2 regions of the Paenibacillus sp. FSL K6-2524 genome follow, and region 2 is predicted to be linked to the other one. Evidence: predicted binding sites of a transcription regulator. Region 2 holds the regulator's gene; the other holds the start of a gene.
What was found. Region 2 encodes NrdR, which represses ribonucleotide reductase genes. Its sites were predicted from a motif close to AACACNATATATNGTGTT; they were not measured.
Positions count from the first base shown of each region.

Region 1: NST85_RS11010 (adenosylcobalamin-dependent ribonucleoside-diphosphate reductase) is a predicted target of NrdR. The motif match lies at 3,269-3,286, and genes of this name have one in related genera.

Region 1 covers NZ_JBBOSP010000001.1:2,460,080-2,468,388, reverse strand. The annotation lists gene NST85_RS11010 (adenosylcobalamin-dependent ribonucleoside-diphosphate reductase) at 426-3,023, opposite strand; gene NST85_RS11005 (DEAD/DEAH box helicase) at 3,474-5,243, shown strand; gene NST85_RS11000 (YqhG family protein) at 5,250-6,251, shown strand; gene NST85_RS10995 (hypothetical protein) at 6,439-7,398, shown strand; gene NST85_RS10990 (homocitrate synthase/isopropylmalate synthase family protein) at 7,481-8,309, opposite strand, start outside.
Region 2 covers NZ_JBBOSP010000001.1:2,146,774-2,155,082, forward strand. The annotation lists gene phoU (phosphate signaling complex protein PhoU) at 1-536, shown strand, start outside; gene polA (DNA polymerase I) at 672-3,332, shown strand; gene mutM (DNA-formamidopyrimidine glycosylase) at 3,366-4,268, shown strand; gene coaE (dephospho-CoA kinase) at 4,265-4,861, shown strand; gene NST85_RS09490 (lytic transglycosylase domain-containing protein) at 4,858-5,421, shown strand; gene NST85_RS09495 (alpha/beta-type small acid-soluble spore protein) at 5,518-5,736, opposite strand; gene nrdR (transcriptional regulator NrdR) at 5,866-6,336, shown strand; gene NST85_RS09505 (phosphate ABC transporter substrate-binding protein) at 6,476-7,399, shown strand; gene pstC (phosphate ABC transporter permease subunit PstC) at 7,479-8,309, shown strand, end outside.

The sequences.
Region 1 (8,309 bases), 310 kb from region 2:
TTAACACTTTATCCCAGTAATTATCTGGATTTCTAGTTTATAAATATTTATTATGCTACCTGAAGAAATCAATAAGCAGTTACTGCTCTGAAACTATGTTATTAATCATCCTAACCCCAAATAAACTAGGAAATAAGCTGAATCCTGTACCTATACAGGATTCAGCTTATTTAGGTCTCATTATGCACTATCTTCATTGTAAAAAAAGTACTGAACTCTCTTCCTTTATAAACTCACAATAATTTTTCTAAGGGTTTACGTTATCAGCGTCAATTGTATAGCTTTTTCGACTTAGTGCTGTAATTTTAGATTCTTCCTATAATAAATGAATATCGGTGCATATTTATACATTTCTCATAAATTATGAAAATCCATTCTCACTAATTATGAAAAAATTCTCATTAATTATGACACCACACACACACCTACGAGCACTTGCTAAATCCGCAGTTGCTGCATGTTTTACAGCCCTCAATGTTGATAAGTGATGCGCCACCGCATGAAGGGCACAAATCACGAGAAGTATTTATCCCACTTCCCTGGAAGTTTCCTACTGAGTTATTAGCATGATCTTCGTGATGATCAATTGTAGCCGCTACAGGTGCGGAGTCATGATCTGCATGAGGTCCAATCTGCACATGAGTTTCCAACGCTTTGGCCACAGCATCAGCTATGGACTCCACACGATTCACACCAAATCCAATCGCTCCGGATCCCCCAATACCTTTCAAATGCTTGATCAATAATTCTACCTTGTGACCATGATCGCCATAGCGTAGGAACAATGAGCACACTCGCCCTAAAGCTTCCGCCATAGCGAATACATCTGAACCTGCCTTCCCAACATTCAGGAAGATTTCACTCGGGATACCACCCAGATCGTTAATGGTAATGTACGCCATACCAAACGGAGTATTGATTTTATACGTAGCCCCACGGAGAACTTGAGGACGTTTTTTATATTGCTTATCTAACGCTCCTTTATCATCAACCTCTGTATTCACAGATAATGATTGCGTGAAGTTCTCTACCTGAGCTTGTTCTGCAACTTCATCCGTAGAAGGAACCTCAGTCACTGCAGCCTTCTCTTCCTTCTTCTCTGTTTGCAATACCTGTACATCACGGCTACCATCGCGATAGATAGTTACCCCTTTACAACCAAGGTCAAATGCCAACTCATAGAGTTCCTTCGTTTCTTCTACTGTGAAATCCGCTGGGCAGTTCGCTGTTTTCGAAATTGAACTGTCCACCCAACGCTGAATCGCAGCTTGTGTACGGATGTGATCCTTAGCCGATAGATTCATCGCAGTTACATAATAATCAGGAAGTTCTTCGCCTGGATGAGCATCTAGCCAATCTTGAGCAATCGGTACAAACTGCTCATCGAAACCAAGACGACTCTGACGATAATATTTGAAAGCGAAATAAGGTTCAATTCCTGTAGAAGTTCCCACCATCGTGCCTGTACTACCTGTCGGTGCTTGTGTAATGAGCGTTACGTTACGGACACCTTTCTCACGCACAGCTTCGCCAACTTCAGGATACGCTTCGCAGAGTACTTTCATAAATCCACTTTGTAAATACGGATCAGCCTCAAATGCTGGGAATGCTCCCTTCTCTTCCGCTATCTCAGCGGAGGCTAGGTAGGCTTCTTTGGCAATGAATCCATATAGTTTATCCAAAAACTCTAATGATTCAGGGCTACCATAACGTATATGCAATTTAATCATCAGTTCAGCGAGCCCCATTGTTCCCAGACCAACGCGTCGTTCTTTCTTCTGATTTTCCTTGTTTTCTTCGAAGTGATAAGGAGTACGATCAATAACATTATCCAAGAAACGAACGGAATAACGTGTTGTTGTCGCTAGGTCATCCCAATCAATGTCGTGTTTCTCTTCATCATAGAACTTAGACAAATTAATAGCTGACAGATTGCAGACACCCCAACCAGGTAAACCCTGTTCTCCACACGGGTTTGTACAGATGATCGGATTAAAGTACCAGCTGTTAGACATTTGGTTGTAATACTCCATAAATACAACGCCTGGCTCGGCCGATTTCCAAGCAGATTCAATAATCGTATGCCAGATCTCACGTGCTTTAACTGTACGATAATGAACTACCTTGCGACCCGCAGCCTTCCATTTATCGAGATCGCCGTCCCATACCTCGTTGTAATCCTCTTCTGTTGTATCCGGGAAGACGAGATCCCAATCGAGGTCCTCCTTGACAGCTTTCATAAAATTGTTACTTACGCAGACCGATAAGTTTGCATTCGTTACTTGTCCCATACTTTGTTTGACCGTGATGAAATCGAGTATATCCGGATGCCAATCATTCATCATCAGCATTAGTGCACCACGTCTGCTTCCACCTTGCTCTATCAGGCCTGTCGTGTAGCTGAACAATCCACCCCATGACACCGCACCGCTAGAAGATCCATTCACGCCTTTTACTATGGCACGGCGAGGACGGAGCGAACTAAGATTGATCCCTACACCACCACCACGAGCCATAATCTCCGTCATTTCTGACAAAGTTTCCATAATTCCCCCGCGGCTATCCTTTGGTGAAGGAATGACATAGCAGTTAAATAGGGTCAATTCATCGCTCGCTCCTGCACCTGCAGCGATTCGTCCACCCGGAACTAATTTCCAATCATCCAAAATGTAACGGAACTTCTCTTCCCAATCCTTCTGAAGTTCTGGGGTTTGTTCAACTGATGCTATAGCGGTAGCCAGACGATCCCACATTTCCTCAGGTGTTTTCTCTATATTCAGCGTCAGCTTCTCTACATCAGATTCCACCAATTCGCCTTGGCGAGTCTTGACGGTAACCTTACGTCCTTCGCGAGCAACGATTTCCCCAACTTCCTTTGTCGGAAACTTCGGATCATCTTTAGTAAGTACGAGAACAACGTCCCCTACCTTTGCATGACTTGGATCAGCGTCTTTCCAAGCGTAACGGTCCAAGAAGATTTTCTCACTTAGGCCTTCTAATTTTTGCTTCTGCTGTTTATTCAAAAAAAACACCCTCCTAAAAGTTTTGTGAGCGTTGCTTCCTGAGTAATCTTCGTACAAAACTACCTCGAAAGCATACGCCTAAGTTTTGTGAGCGTTACTTCCTGAGTAATCTTCGTAACAAAACTACTCCGAAAGCATACGCCTAAGTTTTGTGAGCGTTGCATCATGAGTCTGATTTTGTATCAAAACTAACTCTGTGATTGCATGCGTTTAAGTTTCTATAAGTATTTTAACAATAAATAAAGATCACCATATATTGTGTGCGAGTACTATTATACTATACTACATATCGATATTACAGCCTGTTTTGAGAAAAAAACATACTTAAATTCGACAAATTAATCCCTACCTTAGACACTGGAAATCTTTAAAGTTATGAACTTCCTCTTTTTCGTCCATACTACACCTACATCTGCAAGAATACGCAATTACTAATGGAGGTTTATTACCATGTGTCCTCATCCCCCAAGACCTGCTGTAAATTCGACAAGTCCGATCCCAGTTTCTGTTGAATTCGATCATAGCTGGTTCGAAGATCTCGAAACTCGCCTAAATAAAGGCGGCCCTTGGGACGATTGGAAGTTATTCAACCTAGCTGCACAAGCAGAGACTGCTTCACTGGTCACTAGTTTTGACGAGATGCTATGTCTTCAACATCTGCAGAACGTGACTCCATTACCACATCAGACCGAAACCGCACGTAAAGTATTATTCGAAATGCGGGGCCGCGCCATACTAGCCGATGAGGTTGGTCTTGGTAAAACAATCGAAGCCGGAATGATTCTGAAAGAATACTTCCTTCGCGGCCTAGTACGCAAAGTGCTTATACTTGTACCCGCCTCACTGGTTCTCCAGTGGGTGCGAGAGTTAAATCAGAAATTCGGTATTCCAGCCGTTGCGCAGAAAAAGGAGTATTCTTGGCAGAATGACATTGTTGTAGCCTCAATGGATACAGCCAAACGCAATCCTCACAAAGATATTTTAATCAATGGTGAGTACGACATGGTTATCGTTGACGAGGCACATAAACTCAAGAACAAGAAGACCACTAATTATCAATTCATGTTACAACTACGAAAAAAATACTGTCTACTACTTACCGCTACTCCAGTGCAGAACGATCTGGGCGAATTGTTCAATCTTATCAATCTACTCAAACCAGGTCAACTCGGAGGATCGAATGATTTCTCGGCTAATTTCGTCGTCGATAAACGGATTCCAAAGAACGAAGGTCAATTGAAAGGTGAGCTCGCTAAAGTTATGATTCGCAATCGGCGTGGTGACGGCGAACTAGATTTCACCAAGCGGATCGTTCGAAATGTTCACGTTGAACTTTCTGATGAAGAGAAGAAATTATACGATGGCGTCACTTCCTTTGTCAGAGATCAATATCAGGCGGCTGGTGGTAATCTTAGTAGTATGCTTTCACTTATCACTCTTCAACGCGAAGTGTGTAGTAGCCGGGATGCCGTGTTTGTAACACTCGTTAATTTATCAAAGAAATTACCTCTAGATTCTCCGCTTCGGGAAAGAATATGGGGACTCGTAGACATCATTAAGACCATTCAAACGAATAGTAAAGCTGAAAAAACAATGGAGATCATTCAAGGAATGAACGAAAAAGTGATCATCTTTACCGAATACCGTGCCACCCAAGAATACTTAATGAAATATTTCAGAGACCGTAATATGACTGCAGTTCCGTATCGTGGTGGAATGAACAGAGGAAAGAAAGATTGGATGATGGATCTCTTCCGTGGACGGACTCAAGTTATGATTGCCACCGAAGCTGGCGGTGAAGGTATCAACTTACAGTTCTGCCATCAGATGATCAATTTTGATTTACCCTGGAATCCTATGCGCGTAGAACAGCGAATCGGACGTATACACCGATTAGGCCAAGAGCATGATGTCATGATTTACAACCTATCCACCCAAGGGACGATTGAGGAGCATATTCTCAATCTTCTGCACGAGAAGATCAACATGTTTGAGATGGTAATCGGTCAACTCGACGTGATTTTAGAGCGCTTCGAGAAAAAAGAATCTTTGGAAAAAAGCATCTATAAAATACTACTGGAATCTCAAGATGACCAAGAAATTGCCAGTCGCGTGGATTCCCTTGGCCGTAGCATTCATTCCATCAAGAATGAGTTGGATAATGAGGAATTATCCGTTACTGATAATGGTAGCGATTTCAAACAATTGCTAGGAGGTTAACATACATTGACAATGACAACGGAGCAAATCCAGAAATTTGTCATGACTTATTTAGAAACGACAGAGTGTCAAATTATCGAAAAATCACCCTCCCACGTCACCGTAAAACTATCACCCCAAGCGGATCGTGATTTGACGAATCGCCCTTATTATTGGGGTTTTATTGAGCGCACTGGAGCTGAACCTGAGACCATGTCATTCTCTTTCATCTTTGATCCTGAGAGGCATCAGGCCGATCTCGATCGGCAAACCAAAGCAGAGTCAGAACGAACTTCGAGAATTGCTGCTGAGGGAGAAGCCTCTAATCCTATTGAAACACCAGTAAATGCACAACCACAGGAAGACAGCATTCTCGGAAGGTACTTTGGGGTGGTTCGCCCCCTACCTATACTTGGACCCGGCAGAATTCAGCGTGAGGAGTTAACCTATGGTAGTCCCAGGCTTAAACAAATCTTTGCTGCTGCTCAGCGTTCGGGGCGCTGCGTCTACTTATTTGAAGACCCTGGACAAAAGCAGCGAATGACTTTGCTCCCAGCTGCCTACGAACCTTGGCTTGGTGTCTGCTTCAAAGTTGAACTTTCCTGTGATGTGAAACGCGAGGAATTGCATTTCTACGGAATATCCTTACTAAATGGCAAGGTGGATGAAGATTTCAATTCAAAATTATTAGATAAAAACTGGATGCCACGTGTACCCGAGAATATTCACATTGAACCTTCAAGATTATCTCTCGCGGATGGCCGCGATGTTCTGGAATCTAAATTAAGAACCAAAGTCGAGTCATATGATCATAGCTGGGCTGAAGAAGCCTCCGAACGTCTTCAGGACGAGCTTACACTCATTGAGTCTTACTATAGAGATCTGTTGGAACAACCTGACGAAGAACAAAATAAGGCCATTCAAGAGCAATTCGAATCTAGACAGGGAGAAATCCGCTGGCAATACCAGCCGAGAATTGTCGTATCTACCGTAAACTACGGCATCTTTCATCTACGTTCGCCGTGGTAACCATGAATTGACCCTGCTCGCTAAAAGATCGCAAAAATAGAAGCAGAATAACCTGCCCGAACCCGACACGTTGTAACACCATTTTTGAGCTGTCTCCAATACAATGGACAAGCGGTCCGAGCTTCAGCAGTTTTTAATGCTGTGATGGATACCATATACCATTCCAATGAAATGAAGGTGTAGAGACATGAACATCTGGAAGCCGACTTCAATTTTAGTAAAAACATTGGTGTGTACTGCCCTACTCCTGCCTGTTGTCCTCCAATTTCAAGCAGGAGCAATTCCCGTACAGGCAAATGTTTCTCAAACCACGAAACGAGCAGACACAGCACCCGAAGATCTACGCCAATATACAGCTGAAGTGATCCAACAACTAGCCTTAAGTGAACCATTAACTTCTTGGAAAAACGCAGATTATGTGATTGAACCACTCGGTCCAGGGACACGCAGTTGGCTTGTTACTGTGAAGACAGAGAAGAACGCTCCACCCGGTTATATCATCATTTCTTCTACAGAAAATAACGAATACAAGCTCGTCGAGTACGGGAGCGGTCCCGATTCCTTATACGTTCGTTCCAACTTAGAGTCCGCTCTCAAGGCTAGTGGAATCTCCAAACAAGGAATAACTAACGAAAATGCAGTACCTTTATACGGTGGTCCGGTTCTTGCAGAATGGAAAGTCAAACCGAGCGTAGCAAACTCGATTCAATTTCTGGATGCCTTAACCGGGGAACTTCTACCGGAAAGTAAAGAAAGCTGGGACAAACAAGCTGCTAAATACCATGCCCCGGAGCTCGCAGTTGGAAGTAACCAGAGAGGACTGTCACCTGAAGGCACCATATATACTTCCAAAGTGTTCGATCCCTATGACAACATATTATGGATGACGGAGAAATCCCTAAAATTTAAGAAGGAATCTTTCGAAGCCATTCTAAATGCTAGTAAGAAACTTGTCTTTGTCTCCTCCGGAGCGGAACGCACTTATAACATCCCATTACCTATACACGGCTATCAGAAATGGACAGAAGATTCCTCATTAAACTCCAATGAAGCCATTTACGTACTTACTGGATCAGAATCCTCTTCTCGATGGATTTCACTTCATGCACTTATTGATTGTGGCTATTTTGTCGCTTATAAAGAATAATTTATTTCTATAAATAAGAGAAATACTAAAAGCAGCTATCCCCTAAGTAGTATTGCTACTTGTGAGATAGCTGCTTTTGATTTCAAAATGATGCTATCTCTGTGCCCTGGTACTCTTCTTCCCACCACTGTTTTAAATCTGCGAGGTCCACATTACGTTTCTGCTTTCGGGCATATCGTTGCACTCGGTACAGTAGCTTATCGAAGATAAGTGAATTAGGTTTAATCCCTTCCTTGTCCAACACATATCTAAGAGCACTCTTTCCTGAATGTGTTCCAAGCACCACCTTGTGCTCACGCCCCAGTTCAATTGGATCATAGCTTTGATAAGTACTGGCACATTTGTGTAATCCATCAACATGGATACCAGATTCATGGGTAAATACAAGCGATCCTACTATTGGTTTCGCTTCGGGAAGTCTACGACCTGATGCCTTTGTTACCGTCTCTGCCAATGCTTGAAGAGCATCTTTTCTCACTCCGCACTCCCCACCATAGAGATGGCACCATGCCATTACAACTTCTTCAAGTGCGGCATTTCCAGCGCGTTCACCTAACCCTAACACTGTCGTGCTAGCCCATACTGCACCCGCTGTAATTCCACATAAAGTATTAGCCGTAGCCAGTCCGAAATCATTATGACAGTGGACTTCCAACTCAATTTCTGAGCTTACTTCACCTAGTAGAGCAGAAATGCGACCCATCATCTCAACCGGTTGATGCATTGATACTGTATCTGCATAACGGAACCGAGTAATTCCCTGTTCCTGATGTATTGATGTGATGAGTTCTACCAAATAAGACAAGTTCGCTCGCGATGCGTCCTCCATCCCAACAGACACAATCATGTCACGATTTCTAGCATATTCGACAGCCATTAGAATACCTCTTAATCCTTGTTCTTGTGACCAT
Region 2 (8,309 bases):
GCAAAGCTAAAGAAGTAATTGAACAGGATATTAAGCTTAATGCGATGGAAGAACAGATCATGGAGATCGGCTCACGATTAATTGTGACCCAACAACCCGTAGCTAAGGACCTTCGTCGGATTATCGTTGCATTTAAAATTTCCAGTGATTTGGAGCGGATGGGGGATTTAGCGGTTGATATCGCTAAGGTAACCTTGCGTTTGGAAGGCCAAACTTTAATCAAGCCACTGATTGACATTCCGCGGATGGTTGAATTGGTCATTCTCATGATAAGTGAATCCTTACAATCCTATTTGGATGAGAATACCGATTTGGCGTACAAGATGGCCAAGGATGATGATGAAGTAGATCATCTATACAGTCAAATGATTACTGAATTGTATTCGTTCATGATTGAGAACCCTAGCTCCTTGCAACAGGCGATGCTGTTAACTTTGGTCGGACGTTACATAGAAAGAATTGCCGATCATGCCACAAATATAGGTGAGAGTGCCGTTTACTTGGTTACGGGACATCGCCCAGATTTGAACCAATAGTTACTTTTTCATTAAATAAGCGACCGAATTACAAAGTAGATTGATCTACTTGTAATTCGGTCGCTTTTGTTTTTTTATAAAGGCGAGGCTTGTGTTAGAATAAAGGTAGGAGATAGCTGAAGGAGTAGGTGCTATATGGAAAAGTTGATTCTGATTGATGGAAATAGTATTATTTACCGGGCATTCTTCGCTATGCCACCACTAACTAATTCTAGAGGATTACATACAAACGCTGTGTATGGATTCACAAATATGTTATTACGTCTGATTCAAGAAGAGAAACCAAGTCATATTCTAGTGGCATTTGATGCGGGCAAAGAAACATTCCGTCACGAAGGTTACAAAGAATATAAAGGTGGTCGTGAAAAGACACCACATGAGCTTTCGGAACAATTCCCACTGATGCGTGAATTACTAGAAAGCTTCGGAATCTCTTGGTTTGAATTGGCTGGTTATGAGGCAGATGACATTATTGGCACGCTCAGTAAACAAGGGGAAGAAGCCGGCCTTCAAGTACTTGTCGTCACTGGTGACAAGGATATGCTTCAGGTCGTTTCTGAGAATGTAAAAGTAGCACTCACTCGTAAAGGTATCAGTGAGGTTGAGCCATATGGACCGAAGGAAATAGAAGAGAAGTATGGTCTTCGTCCTGATCAGATCATTGATCTAAAAGGGTTAATGGGCGACGCTTCTGATAATATTCCGGGCGTTCCGGGTATTGGTGAGAAAACGGCAATGAAGCTGTTACATCAATATGGATCGGTTGAGGAAGTATTGGCTCATAGTGATGAATTGAAGGGTAAAATGAAAGAAAACTTAGTAAATCATGCGGAGGATGCGCGCATGAGCAAGAAGTTAGCTACTATTTTCCAAGAGGTACCTATTGAACGCTCGTGGGAAGATATGATCTTTGCTGGAATCCAGGAGGATAAGGCAGCCCCAATGCTGCGCAAACTGGAATTTAAGTCGCTTATCGAGCGCATGGCATTTACTGCTGGTCCAGCTGGAGAGGCATCCGTTGCCCCTCAGGCAGTATCTGAAGTTGATGTGACTATTGTAAATTCGAGCACATTGCCTGAACTTACAGCGCTTCTTCCACAAATCGAAGTGATGTATGTTGAATCGTATGGAGAGAACCCACATCATGCTATCGTAATGGGAATGGTATTATCGACTCCAGAGCGGCATTTCTTCGTCCCCTTCGAATTTCTAAAGAGCAAGGAGACAGAAGTCATTGTCTCTTGGCTAGGGGATGCATCTGTTCCAAAACGTGGATATGATCTGCACCGAGCAGATTTAGCGCTGCATTGGCAAGGCGTTTCTTTGGCTGGGGAAGAGCACGATGTCCAACTTGCTGCCTATATACTTGATCCAACGGATAACAACCAAACACCTAGCGACTTAGCTGCTAAATACGGCTTGGCCTATTTAACTCCTGATGAAGAGGTATATGGTAAAGGTGCGAAGTTCAAAGTGCCGGATCAGGAGACACTTAGTAAGCATCTTGCTCGAAAGGCAGAAGTGCTGTTACATATCATTGCGCTTCAACGGAGTGAGCTAGAGAAGAATGAGATGAATAGGTTGTTCTATGAATTGGAAATGCCTTTATCACGTATTCTAGCTGACATGGAGAAGCAGGGGATAGCCGTAAATCGAGCAGACTTAACCCAGCTTGGCAAAGAGTTTGAGTCGCAAATTACGAAACTGGTTACCCGGGTATACGAAATTGCGGGTACAGAATTTAATTTGAATTCACCAAAACAATTAGGTGAGATTCTATTTGATAAATTGGGTTTACCTGTGATGAAGAAGACCAAGACTGGTTATTCAACAGATGCAGAAGTTTTGGAAAAGTTGGCCCCTTATCATGAAATTGTTCAGTACATTCTGGACTATCGTCAGTTGGCCAAACTACAATCAACCTATGTTGAAGGATTACTTAAGGAGATCTCTCCAGTAACCGGGAAGGTTCATACGTATTACCGCCAAACCATTGCAGCAACGGGTAGATTAAGTAGCCAATTCCCCAATTTACAGAACATTCCGATCCGGATGGAAGAGGGTAGAAAGATACGTAAGGTATTTGTTCCGTCGGAGGAAGGCTGGTTTATTCTCGCTGCGGACTACTCTCAGATCGAACTCCGTGTATTGGCTCATATTTCGGAAGATGAAGGGTTGCAAGAAGCATTCCTACATGATCTGGACATTCATACGAAAACAGCGATGGATGTATTTGGAGTATCTGCGGAGGAAGTTGACTCAAATATGCGTCGATCAGCTAAAGCGGTCAACTTCGGAATTGTATATGGAATTAGTGATTATGGATTATCTCAGAACCTTAATATTACGCGTAAAGAAGCTTCGCAATTTATCGAGAGATATTTCCAAGCTTTCCGTGGTGTTCGTCGGTATATGGACGATATTGTCCTTGAAGCAAAGCGCGACGGTTATGTAAAGACACTATTAGAACGTCGACGTTATTTACCGGAGATTAACGCATCTAATTTCAATATTCGTTCCTTTGCAGAACGTACAGCTATGAATACACCGATTCAAGGAACGGCAGCAGACATCATCAAACTTGCCATGGTGTTAATGGATGAAGCATTGAAGAATCATGGGCTAAAGAGTCGGATGTTACTTCAAGTACACGATGAATTGGTATTCGAGGTTCCACCGGATGAGATGGATATCATGAGTAAACTCGTGCCGGAGACCATGGGAAGAGCCCTTCCATTATCAGTTCCGTTGAAAGCAGAAGTTAGCAGTGGCCTAAATTGGTACGAAGCGAAGTAAATCCTATAATAACTGGATGAGGTGAGGGACAAAATGCCGGAATTGCCGGAAGTAGAGACGGTCAGAAGAACATTGACCGAATTAATCGTCGGGAAGACAATCGAATCCGCGACCGTGTCACTCCCCAGAATAATTCAGCGACCGGATGACATCAAACGATTCGAAATGGAATTGATTGGTCACCGTATTTTAGAGATCGGACGCCGGGGGAAATTTCTACGGATTGTTATGGATGGTCTCGTGTTGGTATCCCATTTACGTATGGAAGGCAGATATGGACTGTATGACAAAAGCGATCCTGTTGAGAAGCATACGCATGTCATCTTCCATTTCAGCGATGGTACCGAATTAAGATATAAAGATGTTCGCCAATTTGGAACTATGCATTTGTTCCCAGCAGGTGAAGAATTTAAGAGTAATCCATTGGCTAAACTGGGATTGGAACCACTAGATAGCTCTTTTACTGCCGACGCTTTTCGTGAAGCGATCTCTAAGCGATCGACGAAGATCAAACCTGCTTTGCTCAATCAGGAATATGTAGTCGGACTCGGGAATATTTATGTGGATGAAGCGTTATTTAGAGCAGGAATCCACCCGGAAGTTCCGGCAAATGAGCTGAGTACGGATCAGCTTGACTTACTGTATGCTGCAATTCTTACGACACTAAGAGAAGCTGTAGAGGCAGGAGGGTCTTCCATTAAATCCTTTGTGAACGGTCAAGGGGAGATGGGGATGTTCCAACACTCATTTCAAATTTACGGTCGGAAGGACGAGCCTTGCGTTAAATGCGGACATGCTGTGGAGAAAACAGTCGTAGGAGGACGTGGCACTCACTTCTGCCCGAACTGTCAAAGACCGAAAGAGCTGATTAACAAAGCACCAATAAAGAGAACCCTCTCGAATCGATCCAACAAGAGTAAAGAGGTGAGGGAATGAATATTGGTTTGACCGGTGGAATCGCCTCGGGAAAAAGCACGGTTTCTCAATATTTAGTTAAACGTGGTGCAGTATTAATCGATGCAGATGTCATTTCGAGAGAAATGATGATGCCTGGTCATCCGGTGCTCGCCGCCGTTGTGCATACTTATGGTCCCTCTATTCTGAACCCAGATGGCACACTAAATCGCAAGAAATTGGGGGGCATTATATTCTCTAATCCGCAGGAGCGTAAAGTCTTGGAGGCTATTACGCACCCTGCGATTCGAGAAGAGATGCAGCGGCGTATGGCTAAGTTCGAAGCGGATGATCCACAACGTTTGGTCGTCGCCGATATTCCCTTGTTATATGAATCCAAGCTTGAGGATTTATACGATGAAATTATGGTCGTATATGTACCTAGGCAAATTCAACTGAATCGACTCATGTTAAGAGACAATCTTAACCAGCAAGAGGCAGAGGATAGATTGAATGCACAAATGGATATTGAAGTGAAGAGGGAGATGGCGGATATACTGATTGACAACAGCCTCGGAATCGACGAAACGGAACGCCAGATCGACATTTTTTGGCGGGACAAGGGATTGTTATGAGGTGGCTTCGAAAAAAAAGGGTATTGTTACTGTTATTTATCAGTTTTACGGTTATTGTATTTTTTAATTCCAGTTGGATTTCGTTATTTTACCCGATTCAATATAAGGATGAAATTCGTCATCATGCGGAGAAAAATGGGTTAAATCCATTGATGGTGGCTGCAATTATTCGGGTTGAAACCAATTATAAGACCGGAGCCGTATCTAAGAAGGGTGCCCTGGGTGTCATGCAAATCATGCCAGATACCGCGGAGTGGGTCTTAACCAAAGCGAAGTTTAAGAATGTATCGTTAGATAGGGTCAAAGAGGAACCGGAAACGAATATCGAAATTGGAACATGGTATTTGAAGTATTTGTTTGATCAATTTGAGGGGAACGAAACTGCGATGATAGCTGCATATAACGCGGGTCCAACGAATGTGAAGAACTGGATCAAAAGTGGGAGATGGGATGGTCAGCTAAAATCGTCCAAAGACATTCCTTTTGGTGAGACAAGACATTATGTACAACGGGTATCTCACTATTACAAGCAGTACTCCGATATTTACGATGAATTTTAATTTACGAAAAAACTTCCCCTAAAGGGCAGGTTAGGGTATATATAATAAGGAAAGAAAGCACTGGAAGCGTTTAGCTTCCAATGCTTTCTAGATCGGTTATTTGAATTGGCCTGCAAGGTGTTGTTCTGCTAAGGTCACTAATCGTTTTGTGATGTAACCACCGATCGAACCGTTTTCGTAAGAAGTCAGGTTACCTGCGTATCCATCTTTCGGGAAAGAAATGCCAAGTTCTTGAGCAACTTCGTATTTCATTTGTTCTAAAGCCCCGGAAGATTGTTTTACAACTAGGTTATTCGAAGAGTTGTTTTGGCTCATGCTGTTCACCTCCTTGGGTTGGTAAGAGTATTATGTACAGGGATCGCGATCTTCATTACGTATTTAATAAGTTATTTTTTGGTATTATTGCAAATCAATAAGATATTTATAGAAGGGAGGTCCAAAGACTTGAAATGCCCCTATTGCGATTATTTAGGTACTAAAGTGCTGGACTCTAGGCCGGCGAATGAGAATCGGTCCATAAGGCGCAGACGCGAGTGTGAGAAATGTAGTCGTAGGTTTACTACTTTCGAAATGGTTGAGGAAATGCCACTCATCGTCATTAAGAAGGATGGAAGCCGTGAAGAATTCAGCCGGGAAAAGATGTTACGAGGATTGATTCGTGCCTGTGAGAAACGTCCCGTTTCTGTCGAACAACTTGAATCTATTGTCTCTGAAGCAGAACGTTCACTACGGCATTCAGCTAATACAGAGGTTGAGAGCAGAGAAATCGGTGAATTAGTTATGGAACAATTATATCCGGTCGATGAAGTTGCCTTTGTCCGGTTTGCATCTGTATATCGCCGTTTCAAAGACATTAATATGTTTATGAAGGAACTCAAGATTCTTTTGTCAAAGAATACGGGAGTCGATAAATAAAATAGGACAAGCCTTTTACATCTGCGATTAATTTCGCGGGTGTATTTTTTTACACAGAGTTTACAAAACTAATACAGAGAATTGATACTCGGTTTATATAATTGGTATTGTACAAACAAACAAGGGGGATACCTAAGAGATGAAAAAGAGTTTGATGTTGGTTTTGACACTAATCCTTACTTTCACATTGGCCGCGTGCGGTCAAAACAACGATGCAAAGAACACCACAGAATCAAATGGTGGGACGGCCTCTGGGAATACAAATGGAGGAGAACTTTCCGGATCGATTCTAGCTGTTGGATCTTCTGCACTTCAACCTTTGGTTGATCAAGCTTCTCAAAAATTCATGGATTTAAACCCGAAGGTGTCTATCCAAGTACAAGGCGGAGGCAGTGGAACTGGATTGACTCAAGTCTCTGGAGGACAAGCGGACATTGGTAACTCAGATGTGTTCGCTGAAGAGAAGTTAGAGGCAACTCCAGCTGCAGAATTGGTTGACCATCAAGTTGCTGTTGTAGCTATGGCGGCTGTTGTAAACCCAGACCTGAATATCGATAATCTAACTAAAGATCAACTGGTCCAAATTTTCACTGGTGCAGTGACTAACTGGAATGAAGTTGGGGGTCCTGATCAAGCGATTCAAATCATTAATAGACCATCCAGTTCCGGTACGCGGGCTACGTTTGAGAAATATGCTCTTGGAACAAAAACAGAAGACCTTAAAGGAGCGATTCAAGAAGACTCCTCCGGTACAGTAAAGAAACTTGTTAAAGAAACACCTGGAGCTATTGGTTATCTTGCTCTTTCATACCTTGATGATTCCATAAAAACAGTGAAATACGATGGTGTGGAAGCGAATGTAGACAATGTAGCAAATGGTTCTTATCCTGTATGGGCATATGAACATATGTACACTAAAGGTGAGGCTAATGAAGTTGTAACAGCATTCCTAGATTTCATCAAATCTGATGAAGTACAAAATGCGGATGTAGTTGAACTGGGTTACATTCCAGTTAGCAAAATGCAAGTTACACGCGATGTAGAAGGAAATATCACGAAATAAACATATCACAACATCATATCAGCAAGAAAAGAGGCGGAACTATCTGCCTCTTTCTGTGCTGTGTAAAGGGAGAGGTTTCATGGCTCAGTCCGGCGGGAAAAAAAGGGTACAACCGCATATCATAGAGGAATGGACCGGTAAGATATACACTTCATTATGTATTACTTTTTTGATTGTAACTATATTTTCAATGGTTTACTTTGTTGCAGCTAAAGGATTAAGTTCGTTTTTTGTAAACGGGGTTAGTTTTAAAGAGATTTTTGGTAGTACAGTCTGGAAACCTGACGGAGAACCGCCATTGTTCGGAGCGTTACCATTTATTATAGGTTCCTTTAGTACTTCGATATTAGCCGCACTCATTGCAGCTCCTCTTGGTATTTGTGCAGCATTGTTTATGGTTGAGATTATGCCAAAGTACGGAAAAAAGTATTTGCAGCCTGTAATTGAACTCTTGGCTGGTATTCCTTCCGTAGTCTACGGTTTTGTGGGTTTGAGTGTTGTTGTACCATTTTATAGAGATCTGTTTCCAGGGCAAGGACTAGGGATTGTGGCAGGAGCTACGGTTCTATCTATCATGATCTTGCCAACGATTACTTCAATTGCTACAGATGCGCTTTCTGCTCTTCCTTCCGGACTTAAGGAAGGTTCTTACGCATTGGGTGCAACAAGATGGCAGACGTTGTATCGGACAGTTATTCCTACAACGATGCCTGCATTAATGACGGGGGTTGTACTCGGTATGGCCCGTGCTTTCGGTGAAGCTCTTGCAGTTCAAATGGTTATTGGTAATGCACCGCATATTCCGACTTCCCTCTTTGAATCAACATCGACATTAACAAGTGTCATTACATTAAGTATGGGGAACACGGTCATGGGTTCAGTTCAGAACAATGTACTGTGGACTTTAGCA